2 linked regions of the Rheinheimera salexigens genome follow. Each later gene encodes a partner of the first gene's protein in a complex. Links are inferred from orthologs where the notes say so. Each region holds a gene or a part of one and is shown in the gene's direction. Other genes may lie near its edges.

Region 1 (16,917 bases):
AAGCCATCACAAACAATAACATCGGCTTTGCGAGAAAAAATATCATTACCTTCAATATAGCCCACATAGTTAATTTCATTACATTGGGCTAGCAGCATAGAAGCACGTTTAATTTGATCTGAACCTTTAATTTCTTCTTCGCCCATATTTAATAAGGCGATACGCGGCTGCTTAATACCAATGACCTCTTCAGCCATTACTGAGCCCATTACTGCAAATTGAAATAAAGTATCAGCATCGCAATTAACGGTGGCACCTAAATCCAGCATATAGACTGGATCACCTTCTATCGACGGAATAGTGCTTATTAAGGCAGGACGTTCAATGCCGCCGAGCATTTTTAATACATAATGAGCGATGGCAATAAGTGCACCGGTATTACCCGCGCTAACACAGGCTTGTACGGCACCGGAGTCGACTAAATCAATGGCCGCCCGCATGGAAGAGTCACGTTTATTACGTAACGCATACGCAGGCTTATCCGTCATAGAAACGGTTTGGCTACAATGCTTAAGGCTAAATTGTTCATGACTAGAGATACCGTGCATTTTTAATTGCTCGGTTAGAATAGCTTCATCGCCACATAAAATGAGGTGTAATTCAGGAAATTCGTCTATCGCTGCTAGGGCAGCAGGAATAGTAGATCGGGGGCCATGATCGCCCCCCATCATATCTAAAGCAAGGGTTAGCTTTAGCGGTTGCACTAGGTGCATCCAAACTTACTTAACTTTACGACCTTTGTAATAACCATCGGCAGTAATGTGGTGACGCACGTGCGTTTCACCCGATGTAGAATCAACTGACAATGTAGGGCCAGTTAACGCATCGTGTGAGCGACGCATATCGCGACGAGCGCGAGATTTTTTGCTTTTCTGAACAGCCATGGTATTTCTCCTAAACTCACTTTTTCTTTAATTTTTGCAATATAGCGAATGGATTGGGTTTTTCTGTTTCTGGCCCTATATCACCAAAGCTCATCGCCGCATTATCAACAGCGCAAGCTGCTTCATCATGCATTGGGAACAGAGGTAGAGTCAAAATCAGCTCGTCTTCCACTAACTGCCGTAAATTTATTTCGCCGTGTTCGTCTCTCTCGATCACGTCATAGCACTCTGGGATATTATCCAAAGCTGCTTCGTTACCCAGTTTTACCGGGGTGTATGCAAAATTGCAGTCTAACGAAACATCCATGGCTTGACCACAGCGCTCGCAGCTTACACTCACTTCACAAGAAGCGCTACCCTGTAAAACAGTTAGGCCTTGTTGGTCAGTACTGCATTCAATTCTAACCGCTACTTGATCTTGTGATGTTAACAAGCTTTCATGTAATCGAGTTAATGTTTCTGAAGCATAAAAGCCTTCATACTCTGAGCGTTTTTGCGCTGCTTTAACCGGATCTAACGTAACGGGCATTTTTAGTTTTTGCATAAGGCGCGCATCATATAGAAGCCCCCCTTTACTGTCAAAGGGTTCAGGCAGATTTTTACAGTTTTTCTCGCTGAAACTGACTATTACCGTTATAGTAAGCATCAAAAAACAGCTAGAACCTAATTATCAATGACCCAAACCACTATACCCAAACTATGGTTAGCTTCAACCTCAGAATATCGTAAAGCTATTTTGAGCAAGCTGACTAAAAACTTCAGTTGCCAAAATCCTAATATTGATGAGACTGTGCATCCGCATGAATTAGCCTCGACATTGGTCAGTCGGTTGGCGTTAGCAAAAGCTCAAGCGGTAGCAACAACCTTAACCGATGGTTTAGTCATTGGTTCTGATCAAGTTGCCTTGTTTCAGGGCGCTATTATCGGCAAACCACATAGCTTTGACAAGGCAATTGCGCAACTTAGGCGTTTTAGTGGCCATAAAGTGCAATTTTTAACCGGTCTGGCCTTGATTGATGCATCAGACAATAGCATTCAGCAGCATATCGAGTATTTTGATGTCTGGTTTAGAACCTTAACTGACGACGAAATTGTTCGCTATATTGAGAAAGAACAACCCTTAGATTGCGCAGGCAGCTTTAAAGCAGAAGGCTTAGGCATTGCATTATTTACTAAGTTAAGTGGCGACGATCCAAACAGTTTAATTGGATTACCACTGTTAAAATTAAATCAAATGTTGATAAATACCGGTTATAACGTCTTGCTTGTCGATTAATTTCCCCGCTAAGGCTTAAAATTGAGCCGCGTTAAATGCATCATTGCTATAACGCGGATCTTTGCAAACATCACAATACCGTTAGTAACTCTGGTATCGAGTCTATTATGGCTTTAGGTGCAAATTGACTTAAGACATCACGACCGTGCACACCATGGGTGATACCAATGCGAGGCATAGCAATCGTTTGCGCCATTTTCATATCATGACTAGTATCCCCTACCATAATCGCTTGCTCAGCAGGAATGATTAATTGGCGTAATATTTGCTCCAGCATATCGGGATGAGGCTTAGATTGCGCTTCATCGGCGCAGCGACTGTAATCAAAGTAAGCAGCAAGCCCAGTCTGATCAAACATTCTTTGTAAACCTTTACGGGCTTTACCCGTGGCCACCGCGAGTTTAATATTATTATCTTTAAGTTGCTGCAATACCTGTTCAACACCGGCAAATAAAGGCGTGGGTGTTGTGTCATGCACTAAGTATTGCTCCCGATAATGATGCAGTAACAGATCGCGCTTAGGCTCGGTTAATCCTGCAAACAAAATATCAAAGGCCGGATCTAAGCTTAAACCAATAATTTGTTTAACGGCAAAGTCTGAAGGCACGGTCAATTCTGCTAGACGCGCTGCAGATTGCATTGATGAGACAATACGGCCAACTGAGTCCATTACAGTACCGTCCCAATCAAATACCACTAAAGACACTGCTGAGCTGTTAAAGTCAGTGCTTGGTTTAATAGCGTTGTTCATTTTATTTTCTCGTTAATTTTTCTAATGCTTGTTCTAATGCGCTATCTAGCGGCGCTTCAATTCGTAACGTTTCTTGAGTATTGGGGTGAACAAAGCTTAAAATTTTGGCGTGTAAAAATAACCGATTCAAGCCTATTTTTTGCATTTGGCTGGTAAACTCGTTATCGCCATATTTATCATCACAGGCAATAGGATGGCCTTTACAAGCGGTATGGACCCGTATTTGATGAGTTCGACCCGTTACAGGGAATGCCTCAACTAAAGTGCCCTCTTGGTAACGCTGTAAAATACGAAAGCGGGTTTCTGAAGGCTTACCGTTGACTTCATCTACGCGCACTACTCGCTCGCCAGATTGCAAAGTGTTTTTTCTTAACGCATCAGAAACTTTACGCACTTTATTGTCCCAGTCACCTGCGACTAAGGCCCAATATTTTTTCTCTACAGTTTTATCCCGTAACTGGGCATGTAAGTGCGTTAATACAGAACGTTTTTTTGCTATTAACAAACAACCGGACGTATCGCGATCGAGTCGGTGCACTAATTCTAAATGTTTAGCTAAAGGGCGTAATGCACGGAAGGCCTCAATAACACCAAACTTTAATCCGCTACCACCATGTACTGCCATACCTGTCGGTTTGTTTAAAACGATTAAATCGTTATCTTCAAATAATATATGTTGCTCAAGATTTTTTACTAAGGTTAATTTAACCGAAATAGGTTCGCCCTCAGGCGCAACTGTGAAAGGTGGAATACGCACAGAATCTGCTTGCTGTAATTTATACTCAGGTTTGACCCGCTTTTTGTTAACTCGTACCTCGCCTTTTCGCAAAACACGGTAAATTACACTTTTAGGCACACCTTTTAGCCTAGCGATTAAAAAGTTGTCTATTCGTTGGCCAATAAAATCGTCTTCAATTTCAACAATTTGCACTGGTAATTTGATTTCATCAGTCATGGGATTTGAATACTCTGCTAATATTACATTTCAGTTGCTATCGATGGCCAATTAGTGGGATAATCTGAACGCTAATTTAGCCAAAACTGGCAATTAGGGCGCTCAAAGTAACATAAGAGAACTTGTGCGGCACCGTTAGGGGATGTGATCATACCGAAATCGTTGCGAAAACCAACGTTTTTTATAACCCCTGCGTAAACCAAACGCCATTTGCCTGAGATAATGTTGCGTAATCTATTATCAAAGCGGCAAAACATGAGTTCCAGTTAACCAGAGCTTATAAAAGATTTGCTATAACGCAGCGCTGTAAGGCGATGTGTATCAGATATAGAAAGAAAACAGTAATAACTGTAACTCATTTTTACAGTGACAATTTGATTTCCACAGACATTCCAGTCGTGAGACTGCAAAAATTAGTGTTTGCAAAACATCTGAACACGCGGTGCCCTTTGGGTTGCGTTGTGGCTGCATAGATACGAGTCAGCTACGATGAAAAGAATGTTAATAAACGCTACGCAGGAAGAAGAAATTCGCGTGGCTCTGGTCGATGGCCAGAAACTATATGATTTAGATATTGAAAGCCCAGGTCACGAGCAAAAAAAAGCCAATATTTACAAAGGTAAAATTACCCGCGTAGAGCCTAGCTTAGAAGCCGCTTTTGTTGATTATGGTGCCGATCGCCATGGTTTTTTACCACTAAAAGAAATTTCTCGCGACTACTTCCCTGCTAATTACTCCTTCGACGGTAGACCCAATATCAAAGAAGTGGTTAAAGAAGGTCAAGAAGTTATCATTCAAATTGATAAAGAAGAACGTGGCCAAAAAGGCGCGGCTTTAACTACTTTTATCAGTTTGGCGGGTTCTTATTTAGTTTTAATGCCTAACAATCCTCGTGCTGGTGGTATTTCTCGTCGCATTGAAGGTGATGAGCGCCAAGAATTAAAAGATTCGTTAAACCAGTTAGAAATGCCTGATGGCATGGGCTTAATTGTCCGTACTGCAGGTGTTGGTAAGTCGTTTGAAGAATTAGACTACGATTTAAAAGCCTTATTAAAACATTGGTCTGCTATTACTGAAGAAGCTAAAAAACGCCCTAGCCCATTCTTAATCCACCAAGAAAGTAATGTGGTGTTCCGCGCTATACGTGATTATCTGCGCCGCGATGTTGGTGAGATTTTAATTGATAATCCTGAAGTTTTTGAAGAAGCAAAAATTTATATTCAACAATTCCGCCCTGACTTTGCTCATCGCGTTAAATTGTATCAGGGCGAAGTGCCATTATTTATGCACTTCCAAATTGAAACTCAAATTGAATCAGCCTTCCGCCGTGAAGTGCGCTTACCTTCAGGTGGCTCTGTCGTTATAGACAGTACTGAAGCCTTAACGGCTATTGATATTAACTCATCAAAAGCAACCAAAGGTAGTGATATAGAAGAAACTGCTTTTAATACTAACTTAGAAGCGGCTGATGAAATTTCCCGTCAATTGCGTTTACGCGACTTAGGCGGCTTAATCGTTATCGACTTTATTGATATGACGCCAGTGCGCCATCAACGTGAAGTTGAAAACCGTTTAAAAGATGCGGTAAAACAAGACCGTGCTCGGGTACAAATTGGTCGTATTTCGCGCTTTGGTTTATTAGAAATGTCACGCCAACGTTTACGCCCATCTTTGGGTGATTCGGCGACTCACGTCTGCCCTCGCTGCCATGGTCGTGGCACTATTCGTAGTACAGAATCATCTGCTTTATCCATTTTACGCTTAATTGAAGAAGAATCGATTAAAGATAATACCAGTCAAATTCACGCTCAAGTACCTGTTGCTGTTGCCACTTATTTAATGAATGAAAAGCGCGGAGCAGTACGCCGGATTGAAGAACGTCAGGGTATTCGGGTATTTGTTATCCCAAATCAGCATTTAGAAACGCCTAATCATGAAGTTATCCGTATTCGTATTGATGAAGAAATCGAAGACGTAAGCTACAACATGGTTAAAGCACCTGAGTTAACCTCTGATTTATATCAACCTGCTTCAGATACTATTAAAGAAAAACCGGCTATTTCAGCGATTAACATTGCTAATGGCAACCCACCGCCGGCAGCTAAAGTTGCGACACCGGCTGTAGTAGCGCAACCTGGTTTATGGCAGAAAGTATCAGCTTGGTTTGAAAAGCTATTTAATGGTGATGAGCCAGAGCAAGATACTAAAACTGCAATTAAACCGGTTAGAAACCGCCAGCAAGCTGATAAAACTCGCTCTGGTGGCCGTGAAAATGGCCGTGATGCTGCTAAAGACGGTTCTCGTGATGGCTCGCGTGACAACTCTCGTGACAACAATCGCCGCCGTAACAACAATAACAAGTCGCGTCGTCGTAATGAAAATGACGATAGCGCTACACCGGTAGTACAAAAAGAAGCACCTACTAATCAACGTACTGATCAGCGTGCTGAGCGTCAACCACGTCAACAACAAGAGTCGCGTGCGCCACGTAATACAACAGAAACTAAAGCTGCGATTGAAAAGCCGGTTGCAAAACAAGCTGAAGTTGCAGTAGAAACAGTTGCTACACCTGCAGCACCACAAAAAGTAGCAGAGCGTCGTCAACGTCGTAATGCCCGCAAATCTGTGCGTCTTGCTCAACCAGAAACCACAGCGGTGATCACACCTGTAGCAGCGCAAGCAGACACAGTCGCTAACGTGCCTAATGTTGAAGTAGCTGCTGAAAAAGTTGTTGAGAAAACTAACGCAACTGTAGTAGAGAAAAACTTAGCACCGACAGAAGTGAATGTTGAAGCTAAGCAACAACCCGTAGTGACTGAGCCAGTAGTGACTAAGCCAGTAGTGAATGACAAAGTTGCCCAGCCTGTTGCAGAGCAAGCAGATAGCAATACAACTGATGCTGAAGCCACAGACACCGCAACGGTGAAAACAGATGCTACCGCTAACGCTGACTCAACAGAACCACGTAGTCGTAATCGTCGTTCACCACGGCACTTACGTGCCGCTGGCCAAAAGCGTAAAAAAGAACAAGAGCAAAACGACGCTAGTGCAAATAACGCTGACTCAGCTGCAGATGTTACTGCTGACACTACTGTTTCAGCAGACGTGACGACTGAAGTGACAGCAAAAACTGACGTTAAAACTGTTACAACCAAAGCCGTCACAACAGGTAATGCTGCTGAGTTAACGGATAACAACAACGATAATGCAGCAGAAGAAACGGTGGATGCTAAAAAACCAGCAAAACCACGTACTCGTCGTAAAGCACCTGCAAAGCAAGAAGTTGTGGCCAATACTGAGGCTGCAGTAACTGCACCTGAAGTTAAAGCAAACGCTGAACCAGTAGCTAAAGCTGCGGAAGTCACTGCAGTTGCCACTAAAGCAACCAGTGCTGTTGAAACGAAAGTTGATACCAGTATTGATAACAAAGTGGATAAGAATGTCGTTGAACGTACAGTTGAGCGAGCAGTTGAAGCAAAAGCGCCATCAGTAACCACTGAGAGCCCTGTCGCTACTCAAGCCACTAAACCTGAAGTACCAGTTGCTAGCGATAAAGCCAAAGAAGTCGCCGTGAAAACTGATACTGTTGCACCTGTGGCGGACTCAGTTAAAAGTGCGCCAGCAACGAAAAGTCGCTATGCCCAAATGGTAGTCGCTACAATGACTAAAGCTACAGCCACAGAGCAAGCTGCAGCGCCAGAAACAACGGCTAACACCGCGGTTAAACCAGCTGTAGAACGCCCTGTTGTTGCAAGTTCACAACGCCAAGCTGGCTCAGCCTTTGCTCGCCAAGCGGTGACTGCACCAATGACCAAAGCCTCTACTAAAGACGAGTAATAAACACAGGCTAATACATATTAGCCTTGTTTTAACTTATTAAAATAGTAGAAACAAAAAAGCCAGTTGCATAACAACTGGCTTTTTTATGTCTGAATTTTAGTGTTAATTAGAACCGTAATTAACTAAGCCACTAGCAACTTAGAAATCGTATTTAGCACTAAACTGGACACGGTTCATATCACCATCAGCGCCCGCTTCAATTTCACGATTGGCAAACTTATATTCAATACCTACCATGAGCTTTTTAGTTGCTTGATATAATAAGTTAGCGCTATAGCTGTGAGTAGATTTAGTTACACTGTTGCCAGTATAGTCGGTATCGTTATCAATATTTAATGCTGAATAAACGAAGCTAGAGCGCAGCGTTTCATTCCATAAATGGCGATAAGCAACCGAGTAGCCCATAGAGTCGATGGTTTCTAATTTAGCATCACTACCTAAACCATTTAACACAGCACCATTAACCGTATTAAGAGCAATATAGCGACCTAAACCTTTACCCATATTAAAGGTGACACGTAAATCATCATTATTACTAAAGTTTACTTTAGTACTTACCGACACACCGTAAGACGTTACGCTATCATCATAGGCTGTACCATTATAGCTACCATCTATGCTGATTTGACGTAGTAAACCCGCGATTTTAACCACACCCCAGTCCGTTTTTAAGTTATAGCTGGCGGTTAAGTCAGGCATAGCGTTATCGTCAGTAGTAATGCGTCCACCGCCGCCAAAAGGGGTAACAGTGCTTTCTGGATTTTCTACTGCAACTGAGAAATCACCTTGGGTATAACGAACTTGGGCTTGACGAATAAAGATTGATGCGTCTGGGTTACCAACAAAATCTAAGGTTTCTGGCAGCGAAGCTAAATCCATAAAGTTGGACCAAGTTTGACCCAGGGTCCAGTTTTTATATTTAATAAAAGCATGACGCATTACCGGGCTGTAACCGTTAGTAGTACGCTCATCGTTGCCATTATTACTGGTCATCATATCAAATTCTAAATGACCGGTTATTTTGTCACCGCCTTCAAGTTCAGTCGCGGTAGAAAAGAAAAACCGAGATTGACGCGCATGCATGTCAAAACGAGTAGTACTATCACCTCCAATAGGTGTTAGTGATGGCACATAAAAATCACGACCCACGCCAGCAATTTCACCGTCAGACTGACTAACCATAGCATCAAGTTTAACAAAACCACCAAAATTGACAGTGGTACCGCCAATATCAAAACCTGCAGCTTGTGCATTACCCGCTGCTAGCGTGATACATGCAGCAAGGTAAGATAACTTTGTTAAATGTTTCATTGTTAATTCTCCGTATATTATCATTATTCTATTCATAAACTCTCGCGCAAACTTTGAGTGAGAATGCTATTCTTGGCAATTAGCCTTTAGTCGCATTAAATAGTTTATTAATACTAAAACATGAGTAAATTCAATGGCATTGACGTTGTGCAACTTAGTTGGCTAGACTAAGGTCTAATTTCAATTGCACGGTAGCTTCGTTAGAAATATCCCAAGCAATAATAAAGAAAAATTCACAGGGGAAGTTATGTCACATCCAACTCTTTATCCAGTACCTACTGCTGCAGCCAAACGCTCGCACTTAACAAACGAACAATATGAGCAAATGTATCAGCAATCAATTACTGCACCTGAGCAATTCTGGGCTGAGCATGGCAAGCGTATTGATTGGTTTAAACCCTATACAGAGGTTAAAAATACCAGCTATGAACCAGGTAAAGTTAATATTGAATGGTTTAAAGATGGTATTTTAAATGCCAGTTACAATTGTTTAGATCGTCATTTACCCCAGCGCGCCGATCAAGTTGCTTATTATTGGGAAGGCGACTCGCCTGATGTTTCAAAATCAATTACTTATGGCGAATTGCACCAGCAAGTTTGTCAGTTAGCAAATGCGATGAAACAACTAGGGGTGGCTAAAGGTGATCGGGTAACTATTTATTTACCGATGATTATCGAAGCTACTGTAGCACTGCTCGCTTGTGCTCGGATTGGTGCAGTTCATTCTGTGGTTTTTGCTGGCTTCTCACCAGACGCTTTAGGTAGCAGAGTGTTTGATTGTGACTCCAAATTAATTATTACAGCCGACCAAGCTTTACGTGGCAGTCGCGTCACCAGTTTAAAGCAAAACGTTGATATCGCCATTGACCATTTAGCAGAAAAATCACCCGTACAAAATGTTATTGTGGTGAAACATGTCGGTCAAAATCTTGCCATGCAAGCGGGACGAGATCTGTGGTATCACGAACTTATCGCCCAGCAAAGCACAGACTGCCCTGCCGAACCTATGCAAGCTGAAGATCCGCTATTTATTTTATATACCTCTGGCTCAACCGGCACGCCTAAAGGCGTATTACATACTACCGGTGGTTATATGGTATATGCCGCTATGACTCATCAGTATGTTTTTGATTACCATGATAAAGATGTTTATTGGTGTGCGGCTGACGTTGGCTGGGTTACCGGCCATACTTATATTATTTATGGTCCCTTAGCGAATGGTGCAACCAGCGTTTTATTTGAAGGGGTACCTAATTACCCTAGCGTTAAACGTATGGCACAAATTGTCGATAAATATCATGTCAATATTCTCTATACCGCCCCTACTGCTATTCGCGCGTTAATGGCGCATGGCACAGCGCCTACAGACGGCGCAGACTTAAGCTCGTTGCGCACATTGGGCAGTGTAGGTGAACCCATTAATCCAGAAGCGTGGAATTGGTATCATCATAATTTTGGTAAAGATAACTGCCCTATTGTTGATACTTGGTGGCAAACTGAAACTGGCGGTATCCTTATTTCACCTCTACCAGGTTGTACCGACTTAAAACCCGGCTCAGCGACTCGGCCTTTCTTTGGTATTATTCCAGCAATAGTGGATAACGAAGGTAATGAAGTGCAAGGCGTTGGTGAAGGTAACCTAATTATTAAGAGTAGTTGGCCAGGTCAAATGCGTACCGTATACGGCGATCATGCTCGCTTTGAGCAAACCTACTTTGGCACCTATCCTGGTAGCTACTTTACCGGTGATGGTGTAAAACGCGATGCCGATGGTTACTACTGGATAACCGGCAGAGTTGATGACGTACTGAATATCTCAGGACATCGTTTAGGTACTGCAGAAATTGAAAGTTGTTTAGTTGCGCACGATTCGGTAGCAGAAGCGGCTGTGGTTGGTTTTACCCATGACATCAAGGGTCAGGGCATCTATGTCTATGTTACGCCTCGTGTTGGTGTAGAGCCCTCAGATGAGCTTACTAAAGAGCTTAGGGCATGGGTACGAACAGAAATATCACCTATTGCTACGCCAGACTTAATCCAGTGGGCGCCAACTGGCTTACCCAAAACCCGTTCAGGCAAAATTATGCGACGTATTCTGCGTAAAATTGCGGCTAACGAACATGATCAACTGGGTGATATTTCAACCTTGGCTGATCCATCGGTGGTAGAAGTATTAATCAATAATAGATTGAACCGTAAATAAACAACCTTGATTACGAGCTTGACACTAGGTCAACTCAGACGCAGTATAAAAGGCCGCTAATGCGGTCTTTTTTATTATAGTGTTTATTTAATACTTCTTATTATAATTATAAATATTCATTGCCGGAGGATCTTGATGACTAAGCTCATCGTTGCTGACGACCACCCTTTATTTCGGAATGCGTTAATTAATGCTATCAGCAGTAGCTTTGCTACTACAGCAACGATTGAAACCGATAGTTTTGAAACTACTTGCGCTGCGTTAGAGCAACACCCAGACACCGATATGTTATTGTTTGATTTACACATGCCCGGCAATTGCGGTTTTTTAGGCTTAATTCAGTTACGTAAAAACTTCCCCACTTTACCCATAGTGGTGATTTCAGCTAGTGAAGAAATTGATGTCATTAGGCGAGTCATGGCGTTTGGCGCTTCGGCTTACATTCCAAAATCGGCATCACCTGCCGATATTGCGACTGCCTTAAATCAAGTATTAGCGGGTGAGCTTTGGGTACCGCAACATTTAACCAAGCAAGTTTTTCAGCAAGCGAATCAAGATTCAGAGCGTGATTTAGATCTTGCCGCCCGGGTAGCCCAATTAACCCAGCAACAATATAAAGTATTATATTACTTAACAGAAGGCTGGCTAAATAAACAAATCGCTTATGACTTAGAAATCTCAGAAGCGACTGTTAAAGCTCATATTACCGCTATATTTCGTAAGTTGGGCGTCACTAATCGCACCCAGGTGGTTATTCAAGCGCAGCGGTTAACATTAGAACCCCCTGTAAATAAAGCTATTGCCGAGTTTTCCCCTACCCATCGTTAATATCAGTTTTATCTGCCGTTCGTTTTAACATTTTCAAATGATTTAAACTGGCCCGTAATGCGGCCGGTTTTATCGGTTTAGCTAAAAACAATAGGCCATGTTGCCGTGCTTTTGCCGCTAAGCCAGCTTCGGGTGATGCCGAGACCAAGACACCGTTTACACTACCCCAGATTGATTTTATTTTTTGATACACTGATAAGCCTGTTACATTTTGTGCTAAGTGATAATCTAGTAGTAAGGCATCGGGGGCGGGGTTGTTCTGCGCATAGCTTAATAAGCTTTCTTCGTCACAAAAGCAGGTGACATCCTCTATTTGCCATTGTTTTAAAAGCACGGTTAACGCCGCTAAATTGGCTTCGTCATCATCAATACACACTAAAGATAAACCCGGTAAAGGTCGCTGTTGCGAAAAGCTAGGTAAGGTAATAATAGCGCGTTTTGGCTTATCTACGACGGGTAACTCTATACTAAACATTGAGCCTTTCTGCGGTACTGATCTGACGGTCAGTCTATGACTCAACAATCGCGCCATGCGATAAACAACACCCAAACCTAAACCTACGCCTTGTTGGCCTCGTGCTGTGGCATCAATACGATAAAAGTCCTCAAAAATTCGCTGTAAATCTGGCTCGACAATACCCGGCCCCGTATCCCAAACTTGGATAAGTACCGCATCAGCGCGTTTACGACAGCCCAGCAAAATACGCCCATTTTTAGTATATTTAATCGCATTAGACAGCAAGTTTTGCAAAATACGTCGTAAGTAAGTCGCGTCGGTCATCACTTGTACATCTAAGGTTTTCATGGTTAATTGCAGATTTTTACGCTTAGCCACTAAACTGAATTCATCCGACAACTGAGCTAGTAAATCACTTAACGACACTTGTTGAATATCGGGCGATAACTTACCGTCATCGAGTTGAGCAATTTCCAATAAGGTTGAAATTAATTCTTCAGACGCTTTTAATGAATTCTCTAATTGATTAATTATAGGTTGCTGCTGGTTTATATCCGGCGATCCCATTAATGCTGCGGTAAATAAACGCGCGGCATTTAATGGCTGTAAAATATCATGCGATGCTAAGGCTAAAAAACGGGTTTTAGAGGCATTTGCTGCATCGGCTTCGCCTTTAGCTTGTATTAATTGTTGCTCGGTTTCACGACGCCGTCTTACTTCACTTAATAGTTCATGGTTAATTTCAGAAATGGTTTGCGTACGCTCTTGCACCCTATCCTCTAGATATTGCTTAGCTTCTGCTAGGGCTTGCACCGCAGTAACGTGTTCAGATATATCAGCAAAACTGGTGACAAAACCACCGCCCGGAATCGGATTACCACGCATTTCAATCACTCGACCATCTGGACGCACGCGTTGAAAAACATGGGCGGTGCCTTTACTCATATGTTGAATACGTTTTTCAACATGCTCTTCAGCTTGTCCTGGTCCGCACATACCTCGCTCGGCATTAAAGCGCACGATATCTGCAATGGGCCTGCCCACTCTGATCATCGACTCCGGATAATCAAACATGGCTAAATAGGCTTTATTCCACGCTACTAGCTTTAATTCTTTGTCTACCACGCTAACACCTTGGCTCAGGTTCTCTAAGGTTGAAAACAAAATTTTACGTGAAAACTGTATGGCTTGAGTCGTATCATCAAATAACGTGACCACATCCTCGAAGCCTAATTGTCTGCCATCTAATACCGCATTAACCATGGCTGAGGCTGAAGATGCACCAATAACGCCGGCTAACTCTCGTTCAACATGTTCAATTAAACTGGCCGTAGGCAGTTCATCCAGTACCATGGTAGTTGATTGGCGTTTAGCAAACTCTTGTATACATTCATTGGCACGATTAGTCCCGACAAAGCGCTCAAGCAGAATTTTTAAATCGGTGTTTTGAATGCGAATTCGTCTAGCCGGTGCGCCATGCAAGTTAACGGGCAAATTTGGTTTTACAAAAGCCACCGCTTGCAAGCGATCTTGTAAAGTCATTGGGGTTAAAAATGAGACCACAATATAAAACAATAAGTTAAAGCCTAATGAAAATAATACACCATGACTTAAATTGTTGAGTTCAACCCCAAATATTGAGTGTGGTGTTAACCAAGACCAACCAAACAAACCAGTTTGCAGAATGTTGCTATCCATCGCCCCGGCACTGACTAACTGGGGCAACATTAAAGTAAAGAACCATAATGAGAAGCCCAACGTTAAGCCAGCATAAACCCCCCAAACATTACCACGACGCCAATATAAACCGCCAATCACGGCTGGTGCTAATTGTATTGCAAGTGCAAAGGCAACTAACCCAGTTTCGGCTAACTCATAGTTACGGGCAAAAATTCGATAATATAAATACGACAGCGCCATGACTAAAAAAATCATACTGCGGCGGACAAATAAAATAACTAAGCTGTAATCATGCGGTAAACCTTGCCTTTTACTACTTCTGAGTAAACTGGGCATCACCAAGTCATTGGCGATCATATTCGATAACGCTAAAGTAGCGATAATAATCATTGAAGTGGCGGCAGAAAAGCCGCCGATAAACACTAATACACTTAAGGTATCCCAGCCCGATTGCGCGGGTATTAATAAAACAAAGCTATCGGCTGCAGCCAAAGCATTGGGGAATAATTGGATGCCGGTTAAAGCTATGGGGATCACTAAAACAGTTACTAACACTAAATAACTGGAAAACCAGCGCCTAGCATGCTGCAAGTGATGATGCGAGACGTTTTCAACAAAGGCGACATGAAATTGCCGTGGTAATAAAAACACCGCCGCCATGGCTAAAATGGTTTTGGTTAAAAACTCAATGAAGCTAAAACTGTCATTGGGTACTTGAGTTGCCGCGTGCTCGGCAAAACGCATTAATATCGGATCGCCCGGCTCCAATAAAAACCAATATGCCGCTATAGCAAGGGTTAGTAAGGCAAAGAGTTTAACCACTGATTCAAAAGCAATGGCAACGATAACACCGCGGCTTTGTTCAGTTAAATACAGTTTACGAGTACCAAACAGAATAGCAAAAAACGCCATGGCTACCGCGCTTAAAAACGCACTATCTCGCCACCAAATGGCACTTTCATCACTAAAATCGCCTCCTAATAACACTTGATAAGAGCTGGATACGGCTTTTAATTGCAAGGCTATATAAGGGATGACTACGACTAAACAAAGTAATGAAGCAAATAAGGCAATATTTTTTCTTTTGCCATAACGAGCTGAAATAAAATCAGCAATTGAGGTCACATTTTGCTTTTTAGTGACATAAAGTAACTTAAATAAAAACGGCTGGGCAAAAATAAACAATAATATTGGGCCTAAATAAATAGCAATATAGTCCCATCCGAGGGTGACAGCTGTACCAACAGCGCCATAGTAGGTCCAAGAGGTACAATATACGGCTAGGGCTAGGCTATATATTAAGCCACCATACTTACGAATTAATTTATCATCAGCATGCCGTTCGCCCCAGTTAGCGATTAAAAACAATCCCCCCACATATAGCAATGCTAATACCGCTATTATCCACGCCGCCACTACCGTCTCCTCTCTTTGTGCTTGGATCTGTTTTCGCTCAGCTACGGCTTAAAGTCAATAGTTAAGGCTTGGTTAACACTCAGCTTCGACTAAAGTCGGGCTGTTACTTATAAAATCTACTGCTAGATTAATATTGCGAGATAACGATAACGAAAATCAACAAAGTAAAGGAGCGTCTTATATGACAGATCAAGATCGCAACGCAGCCGCCTATTGGAAGGCAAACTTGCGCCTGATAGTCGGCAGCTTAATCATCTGGGCATTAGTGTCTTATGGTGGGGGCATTTTATTTCGACCATTTCTTTCCAGTATAGAAATAGGTGGAACAGACATTGGATTCTGGTTTGCACAGCAGGGTTCTATTTTAACCTTTATCGCCTTAATCTTCTTCTATGCATGGAGAATGAATAAGCTGGATAAAGAGTTTGGCTTGGACGAGGAGTAAACCTGCCATGAGTCAATTTGCAATCAATCTAATTTTTGTTGGCCTATCCTTTGCGATCTATATTGGTATCGCAATCTGGGCACGCGCAGGCTCCACTAAGGAGTTCTATGTTGCCGGTGGAGGCGTTAACCCAGTTGTGAACGGTATGGCCACTGCGGCTGACTGGATGTCTGCTGCTTCCTTTATTTCAATGGCCGGCATTATTTCTGCGGGCGGCTACGCTAGCTCTACTTATTTAATGGGCTGGACTGGCGGTTACGTATTACTTGCCATGTTATTAGCACCTTACTTACGTAAGTTTGGTAAATTTACCGTTCCGCAGTTTATTGGTGACCGTTTTTATAGCCCAACGGCTCGTCTTGTTGCCGTTGCCTGTTTAATTATCGCCTCAGTAACTTATGTTATTGGTCAGATGACGGGTGCGGGTGTTGCTTTCTCTCGTTTCTTAGAGGTGGATAACGATACCGGCTTAATGATAGCTGCCGTAGTGGTGTTTTTATATGCCGTACTAGGTGGTATGAAAGGCATTACCTATACTCAGGTTGCCCAATATGTAGTATTAATTATTGCTTATACTATTCCAGCGGTATTTATTTCATTACAACTAACCGATACCTTTATTCCAGCAATTGGCTTATTTTCCACCCACGTTGAAACAGGTATGCCCATTTTACATAAATTAGACTTGATTGTTCAAGACTTAGGGTTTGTTGCCTACACAGCTGATGTCGATAACAAGCTTAATATGGTGCTATTTACCTTATCATTAATGATAGGTACTGCCGGTTTACCGCACGTTATCATTCGTTTCTTTACCGTGCCTAAAGTATCTGATGCTCGATGGTCAGCAGGTTGGGCATTAGTGTTTATC
Region 2 (6,562 bases), 560 kb from region 1 along the record:
TAGTCAATGTGGTTCGCAAGCATAAATTAGATCCAGAAGCGGTGTTGCGGGCGGCGAATAATAAATTTGAAAGCCGTTTTCGAGCTGTAGAGCAACATATAAGCGCAGAAAATCGCAGCCTAGAGCAGGCGACATTGGATGAAATGGAAGCAATTTGGCAAAAAGTTAAACGCCAAACAAAGAATTAATCCAGAAAGCCTCAGCTTTACGTTGAGTGCTTAGCTTGGCTTTGCTATAATTTTCTCCCGTCCTGATACCAATTCTTGAACTATCTTTTTCTTCCCTGTGTTTACGCACTGGGAGCTTAGTATTTTTTAGAACTGGTGTTTATTTATTGTTCAACATTGTCTCAGGGGTCTTATGACTACAAGATATATCTTTGTGACGGGTGGCGTAGTTTCATCGCTCGGTAAAGGCATTGCAGCTGCATCGTTGGCGGCAATTTTAGAGGCGCGCGGTCTAAAGGTCACTATCCTTAAGCTTGATCCCTATATAAACGTTGACCCTGGGACCATGAGTCCTATTCAACACGGTGAAGTATTTGTTACCGAAGACGGTGCTGAAACCGATTTAGACTTAGGTCATTACGAGCGTTTTATTCGCACTAAAATGTCTAGGTTAAATAACTTTACTCAAGGTCGGATTTACGCTGACGTGTTGCGTAAAGAGCGTCGTGGTGACTACCTAGGCGCGACCATTCAGGTTATTCCCCATATTACCAATGAAATAAAAGCCCGGGTTGTAGCTGGCGCTGAAGGCTATGATATTGCAATTGTTGAAATTGGCGGCACTGTGGGTGATATTGAATCACTACCATTTTTAGAAGCTATCCGTCAGCTTGGCACCGAAGTCGGCCGTGAACGCACTTTATATATGCACTTAACCTTAGTGCCATATTTAGGCACTGCGGGTGAGATTAAAACTAAGCCAACTCAGCATTCAGTAAAAGAACTGCGCTCTATTGGTATTCAACCAGATATATTAGTTTGCCGTTCAGATAGACCAATTCCAATTAATGAACGGGCTAAAATTGCGTTATTCACCAATGTGGAAGAAAAAGCAGTTATTGGTTTAAAAGACGTAGCTAGTATTTATCAAATTCCAGCAATATTAAAATCTCAAGGCTTAGATGACTTAGTTTGTCGTCGTTTCCATATCGAAGCGCCTGAAGCTGACTTAGTCGAGTGGGAACAAGTTCTGTACCAAGAGTCTAACCCTACGGGTGAAGTGAATATTGGTTTAGTCGGTAAATATGTAGAGTTACCAGATGCCTACAAATCTGTTAATGAAGCCTTAGGCCATGCCGGTTTAAAAAATCGGGTTAGCGTTAATATTAAATATATCGACTCACAAGATTTAGAAAGCAAAGGCGTTGCCATGCTGACTGGATTAGACGGTATTTTAGTGCCTGGTGGTTTTGGTCTTCGCGGCGTGGAAGGTAAAATTTTAGCTGCGCAATATGCCCGGGAAAACAATATCCCTTACTTTGGTATCTGTTTAGGTATGCAAGTGGCGCTGATTGAATTTGCGCGCAATGTCGCTGGCATGCAAGACGCTCACTCCACTGAATTTAACCCTGAAACAGCGTATCCTGTTGTTGGTTTAATTACCGAATGGCGTGATGCAGACGGTTCAGTTGAAATACGCACAGACAACTCAGACCTAGGCGGCACTATGCGCTTAGGCAGTCAAAACTGTAACTTAGTGGCTAACACTAAGGCTCGTGAAATTTATGGTAAAGATGTCATTTTAGAACGCCACCGTCACCGCTATGAAGTGAACAACAACTTACGGCCACAGCTTGAAGCCGCTGGTTTAGTGGTGTCGGGTTTATCGGCTGATAATCAATTAGTCGAAATGATAGAAATTCCAACTCACCCTTGGTTTGTTGCCGGTCAGTTCCACCCGGAGTTTAATTCGACACCGCGGGATGGCCATCCTTTATTTCAAGGTTTTATTGCCGCCGCCTTTAAATATCAAAAGCAGCAGCGAGTATAATATTTATAAGCCGTGTTAAGTAGCACGGCTTTTTTAGTTCTAACAGGAATGTAACCATGTCTGATATCGTAAACATTATCGCTCGTGAAATTATGGATTCACGTGGCAATCCTACTGTAGAAGCTGATGTATATTTAGCTAGCGGTGCAATGGGCCGCGGTTGTGCGCCATCAGGTGCCTCAACCGGTTCACGGGAAGCGCTTGAATTACGCGATGGTGATAAAAGCCGTTACTTAGGTAAAGGTGTGACTAAAGCAGTCGCCAATATTTCTGGTCCTATCTTACAAGCGTTACAAGGCAAAAATGCTTATAACCAAGCAGATATTGACCAGATAATGATTGATTTAGACGGCACTGAAACTAAAAGTAACTTAGGTGCCAACGCTATATTAGCAGTATCACTGGCTGTAGCTCGCGCTGCTGCCGCCGATAAAAATATTCCGTTATACCAACACATTGCCGATTTAAATGGCACTGCAGGCCAATACACTATGCCAGTTCCGATGATGAATATTATCAACGGTGGCGAGCATGCAGATAACAACGTTGATATTCAAGAGTTTATGATCCAACCAGTAGGAGCTAAAACCTTCGCTGAAGCCCTACGTATGGGCGCTGAGATTTTTCATAGTTTAAAAGCAGAGTTACAACAGCGCGGCTTAAATACTGCTGTTGGCGATGAAGGTGGCTTTGCCCCTGATTTAAAATCTAACGAAGAAGCGCTGACAGTCATTGTCGCGGCTGTTAATGCTGCCGGCTATGTTATGGATAAAGACGTTACCTTAGCCTTAGACTGCGCGGCTACCGAGTTTTACCATGATGGTAAATATGTGTTAAGTGGCGAAGATAAGAGCTTTGACTCGTTTGGCTTTAATGATTATTTAGCCGGTTTAACTCAAAAATACCCTATCGTATCGATTGAAGATGGCTTAGATGAAAGCGACTGGGCTGGTTGGAAAGATTTAACCGATAAAATTGGTGATAAAGTTCAGCTAGTAGGTGACGATTTATTTGTTACCAACACCAAAATATTAACTCGGGGTATTGAGCAAGGTATTGCTAACTCGATTTTAATTAAATTTAATCAAATAGGTACATTAACCGAAACTTTAGCCGCGATTAAAATGGCTAAAGATGCTGGTTTTACCGTGGTTATTTCGCATCGTAGCGGTGAAACTGAAGATGCCTTTATTGCTGATTTAGCCGTAGGCACCGCAGCAGGTCAAATCAAGACCGGTTCGTTATGCCGGTCAGACCGCGTAGCTAAGTACAACCAATTACTACGTATTGAACAAGAGTTAGGTAGCAAAGCCCCGTATAAAGGTCGTAGCGAAATTAAAGGCCAGTAATACTAATACTACTACTTAAAGCCCTGCATTAGCTTACCGCTAATTCTGGGCTGCAATAGTTAGTTTAGGCTAAAAGCGTTCCTCAATAATTTATGTTAGTCAGCCCACACTTAAAACTTAACACTCAAGTGTATATACGGTTCGGTTTACCCACACTAACACGCCGTAAACCCATCCCTGGGGGCTCATTTACGCCCGTCCAGGGCTGCAATGGTTAGTTTAGGGTAAAACCGAACCTCAATAATTTATCTTAAGTTAGTCCACAGTCCAAACTAAACACTCAGCACTCAAAACTCAGCACTAAACATTTAACTGCGATAAAGGGTTTTAATTAAATGAAAACCAAATTGGGTTTTTACCGGGCCATGTACTTCTAAAACTGGCTTTTTAAATACCACATCGTCAAACGCTTTTACCATTTGGCCTTTACTAAACTCGCCCAAATCACCGCCTTTTTTACCTGATGGACAAGTGGAGTGTTGCTTAGCAAGCTTGCCAAAATCTGCACCTTTAGCTAATTGCTGTTTTAACTTTTCTGCTTCCGCTTGGGTTTTCACTAAAATATGTAAAGCACAGGCTTTCATCACTATTTAATCCTAAAAAATAATAATGGATATAATAGCAATTATTCAGCTAAACCCCTAGGTATCTACATTGCATACTAGTTTGGCGCGTATATAGCTATGACATAAACATTTACAATTTGTAAGTTTGATGAAACATTTACTTTGCTATACTGAATAGGAATTCAGCGGATGATGGTAAAAGAAAAATGAAAAAACTTGCAATGGTTGCCTTAGCGACATCTCTATTAACGGGTGTCTTTAGTCCTAATTTGTATGCTAATGACGCCGTGGGAGCCGAAGAAAAGCGCATTCGTAGCTTTCTTTATACAACTGACTTTGACAACGCTATAGGCCAAGTACAACGGAGAGAGTTTGCAGAAGCATATCCAAACTTATTGCAATTTGCGCGCTATGGTGAAAAGTATGCGCAATATTCGTTAGGGTTGTTATTGGTCTCTGGTGAGGGAGTGCCCCTAGATATCGAACAAGGTTTAGTCTGGATGCGTTTAGCCTTAGAGCAAAAAACCAGTGACTGGGAAAAGCGCTATGAAGCGGTGACTAAAAACCTAACTAAAGAGCAAATGGCTGCATTAGAGCCGATGTATCAAGAATATAAACGTAAATACGGCGCTGATGCCCAAAATATGCGTTGTGCTTCTGAAACCCGCCGTGGTTCTAATATGCGCATTCATGTGTGTCGTAAAACGTTATTAAACCAAGAGTTTTACTCAGTGGTTGAATACGCAGAAGATAAACCAACTAACTAAGCTATTAGTTTAGCTAATAGTTTAGCTGTTAGATTAAACTAGCGCTTTAAACAATAAAAAACGTTTGCCAAGGCAAACCGTTTTTTATTTAGTGATTACGTGAAGCTTACTTAGCGGGTTGTTGTTGGGTAATACAATGTATATTACCGCCACCGAGTAAAATTTCCCGACCTGGCACCATAACCACTTTATGCTCTGGGAACAGTTTCTGTAATATATCTGCGGCCACTTTATCGTTTGGATCATCAAAACTTGGCATTATTAAACCGCCATTACACAAGTAAAAGTTAATGTATGAGCCGGCCAAACGGGTATTGGCTTCACGAGGCTTAGCCATCATAGAATCATCTACCGTGGCATACTCATCAGCGGTAGCAATAATAGGCGCTGGTTGTGGTAGCTTATGCACAATAATTTTACGGCCTTTAGCATCGGTACTGGCTTCTAAGTAGTCTAATGCCGCTTTAGAACGCGCATATTGCGGATCAGTTTCGTCATCAGTCCAAGCTAATACTACTTCGCCAGGTTTAACAAAACAGGCCATATTATCGATATGATCATCTGTTTCGTCATTAAAAATGCCTTGCTTGAGCCACAGTACTTTATCAATACCTAAATACTCACGCATTTGCTGTTCAATTTGCTCACGGCTTAAATCAGGGTTACGGTTGCTATTTAATAAGCATTCTTCTGTTGTTAGCAACGTACCTTCGCCATCAACATGAATAGCACCGCCTTCTAGAATAAAGTCATCGGTACGGTAGCGGGGTAATTGTTCAATACCTAATACTTTACTGGCAACTTGGTCATCTTTATCCCAAGGGAAATATAAGCCGCCATTTAAGCCGCCCCAGGCATTAAATGCCCAATCGATACCACGGACATCACCTGCAGCATTAGTCACAAAAGTAGGGCCAGTGTCGCGACACCAGGCATCGTTATTAGCCATTTCTACCACACGGATAGCAAATTTACTGCCCGTGTCGGTGAGCTGTGCCACTGCGTTTGCATATTGTTTTGCTGATACGCCAACACTAACAGGCTCAAACTCAGCGATAGCTTTAATAACAGCAACAAAGGCTTGCTGCGCTGGCTTGGAGCCTAAACGCCAGCTGTCTGTACGCTCTGGCCAAATCATCCAAGTTTGTTTATGCGCCACCCATTCGGCCGGCATACTAAAGCCATCAGCGCGAGGGGTGTTGGATAAATTACAGTAAGCCACTTAGTTCGACCCTTGTGTTTTAGGTTGTTTAGTTACGCCGTCTTTAGTTGCAACGGTGCCATAAAAGTCGATGCGACGATCGCGAAATACACCCCAAGCACGGCGCGTAGCGGCTATAGCATCTAAATCAAAAGTATGGACTAACACGGCTTCTTCAGTGCGGCCCGCTTCTTGTACCATAGCGCCAGACTCGTCAGCGATAAATGAGCAGCCATAGAAGGTTATTTCAGAATCACCTTCAGTTTCTTTACCAATACGGTTAGACGCTATTAATGGCGTCACGTTTGCCGCGGCATGACCTTGCTGGGTGCGTTGCCAATGACCACTTGAGTCGATAGTGGCATCATGCGGCTCAGTACCAATAGCGGTTGGGTAGAATAATAACTCAGCACCCATTAATGCCATGCAACGGGCGCATTCTGGAAACCACTGATCCCAGCAAATACCGACACCAATTTTGGCATATTGGGTATCAAAGACTTTGAAACCGGTATCACCTGGCGTGAAGTAATATTTTTCGCTGTAGCCTGGGCCATCAGGGATATGACTTTTACGATAAATACCTAAGTTACTGCCATCTGCATCGATAATTACTACAGTGTTATATAAACAGTGACCAGCACGCTCATAGATACTGATTGGTAATACCACGTTTAACTC

The links.
Region 2: the proteins of rne (region 1) and eno are in contact, whole or in part, in a solved structure (PDB 2FYM), measured with the Escherichia coli proteins. The link is inferred for Rheinheimera salexigens from one-to-one orthologs.

Annotation. Positions count from the first base shown.
Region 1 is NZ_MKEK01000001.1:1,795,722-1,812,638, reverse strand. Bases 4,028-7,903 are described here. They hold rne (ribonuclease E), read left to right. Parts: upstream 4,028-4,355; coding sequence 4,356-7,703; downstream 7,704-7,903. Other genes in these bases: BI198_RS08270 (DcaP family trimeric outer membrane transporter), read right to left, coding at 7,845-7,903. Outside these bases: phosphate acyltransferase PlsX, read right to left, coding at 1-713; rpmF (50S ribosomal protein L32), read right to left, coding at 720-884; 23S rRNA accumulation protein YceD, read right to left, coding at 901-1,428; BI198_RS08290 (Maf family protein), read left to right, coding at 1,558-2,160; BI198_RS08285 (HAD family hydrolase), read right to left, coding at 2,231-2,911; 23S rRNA pseudouridine(955/2504/2580) synthase RluC, read right to left, coding at 2,913-3,866; more of BI198_RS08270, read right to left, coding at 7,904-9,017; acs (acetate--CoA ligase), read left to right, coding at 9,265-11,220; BI198_RS08260 (LuxR C-terminal-related transcriptional regulator), read left to right, coding at 11,356-12,048; BI198_RS08255 (PAS domain-containing hybrid sensor histidine kinase/response regulator), read right to left, coding at 12,035-15,601; BI198_RS08250 (DUF4212 domain-containing protein), read left to right, coding at 15,783-16,046; BI198_RS08245 (sodium:solute symporter family protein), read left to right, coding at 16,054-16,917. UniProt on the Escherichia coli protein: Endoribonuclease that plays a central role in RNA processing and decay. Required for the maturation of 5S and 16S rRNAs and the majority of tRNAs. Also involved in the degradation of most mRNAs.
Region 2 is NZ_MKEK01000001.1:1,244,048-1,250,609, forward strand. What follows is about bases 1,352-4,200. They hold eno (phosphopyruvate hydratase), read left to right. Parts: upstream 1,352-2,054; coding sequence 2,055-3,347; downstream 3,348-4,200. Other genes in these bases: BI198_RS05735 (CTP synthase), read left to right, coding at 1,352-1,998; ppiC (peptidylprolyl isomerase PpiC), read right to left, coding at 3,656-3,931; BI198_RS05750 (SEL1-like repeat protein), read left to right, coding at 4,120-4,200. In the rest of the region: mazG (nucleoside triphosphate pyrophosphohydrolase), read left to right, coding at 1-188; more of BI198_RS05735, read left to right, coding at 361-1,351; more of BI198_RS05750, read left to right, coding at 4,201-4,680; aguA (agmatine deiminase), read right to left, coding at 4,787-5,902; aguB (N-carbamoylputrescine amidase), read right to left, coding at 5,903-6,562. UniProt on the Escherichia coli protein: Catalyzes the reversible conversion of 2-phosphoglycerate (2-PG) into phosphoenolpyruvate (PEP). It is essential for the degradation of carbohydrates via glycolysis.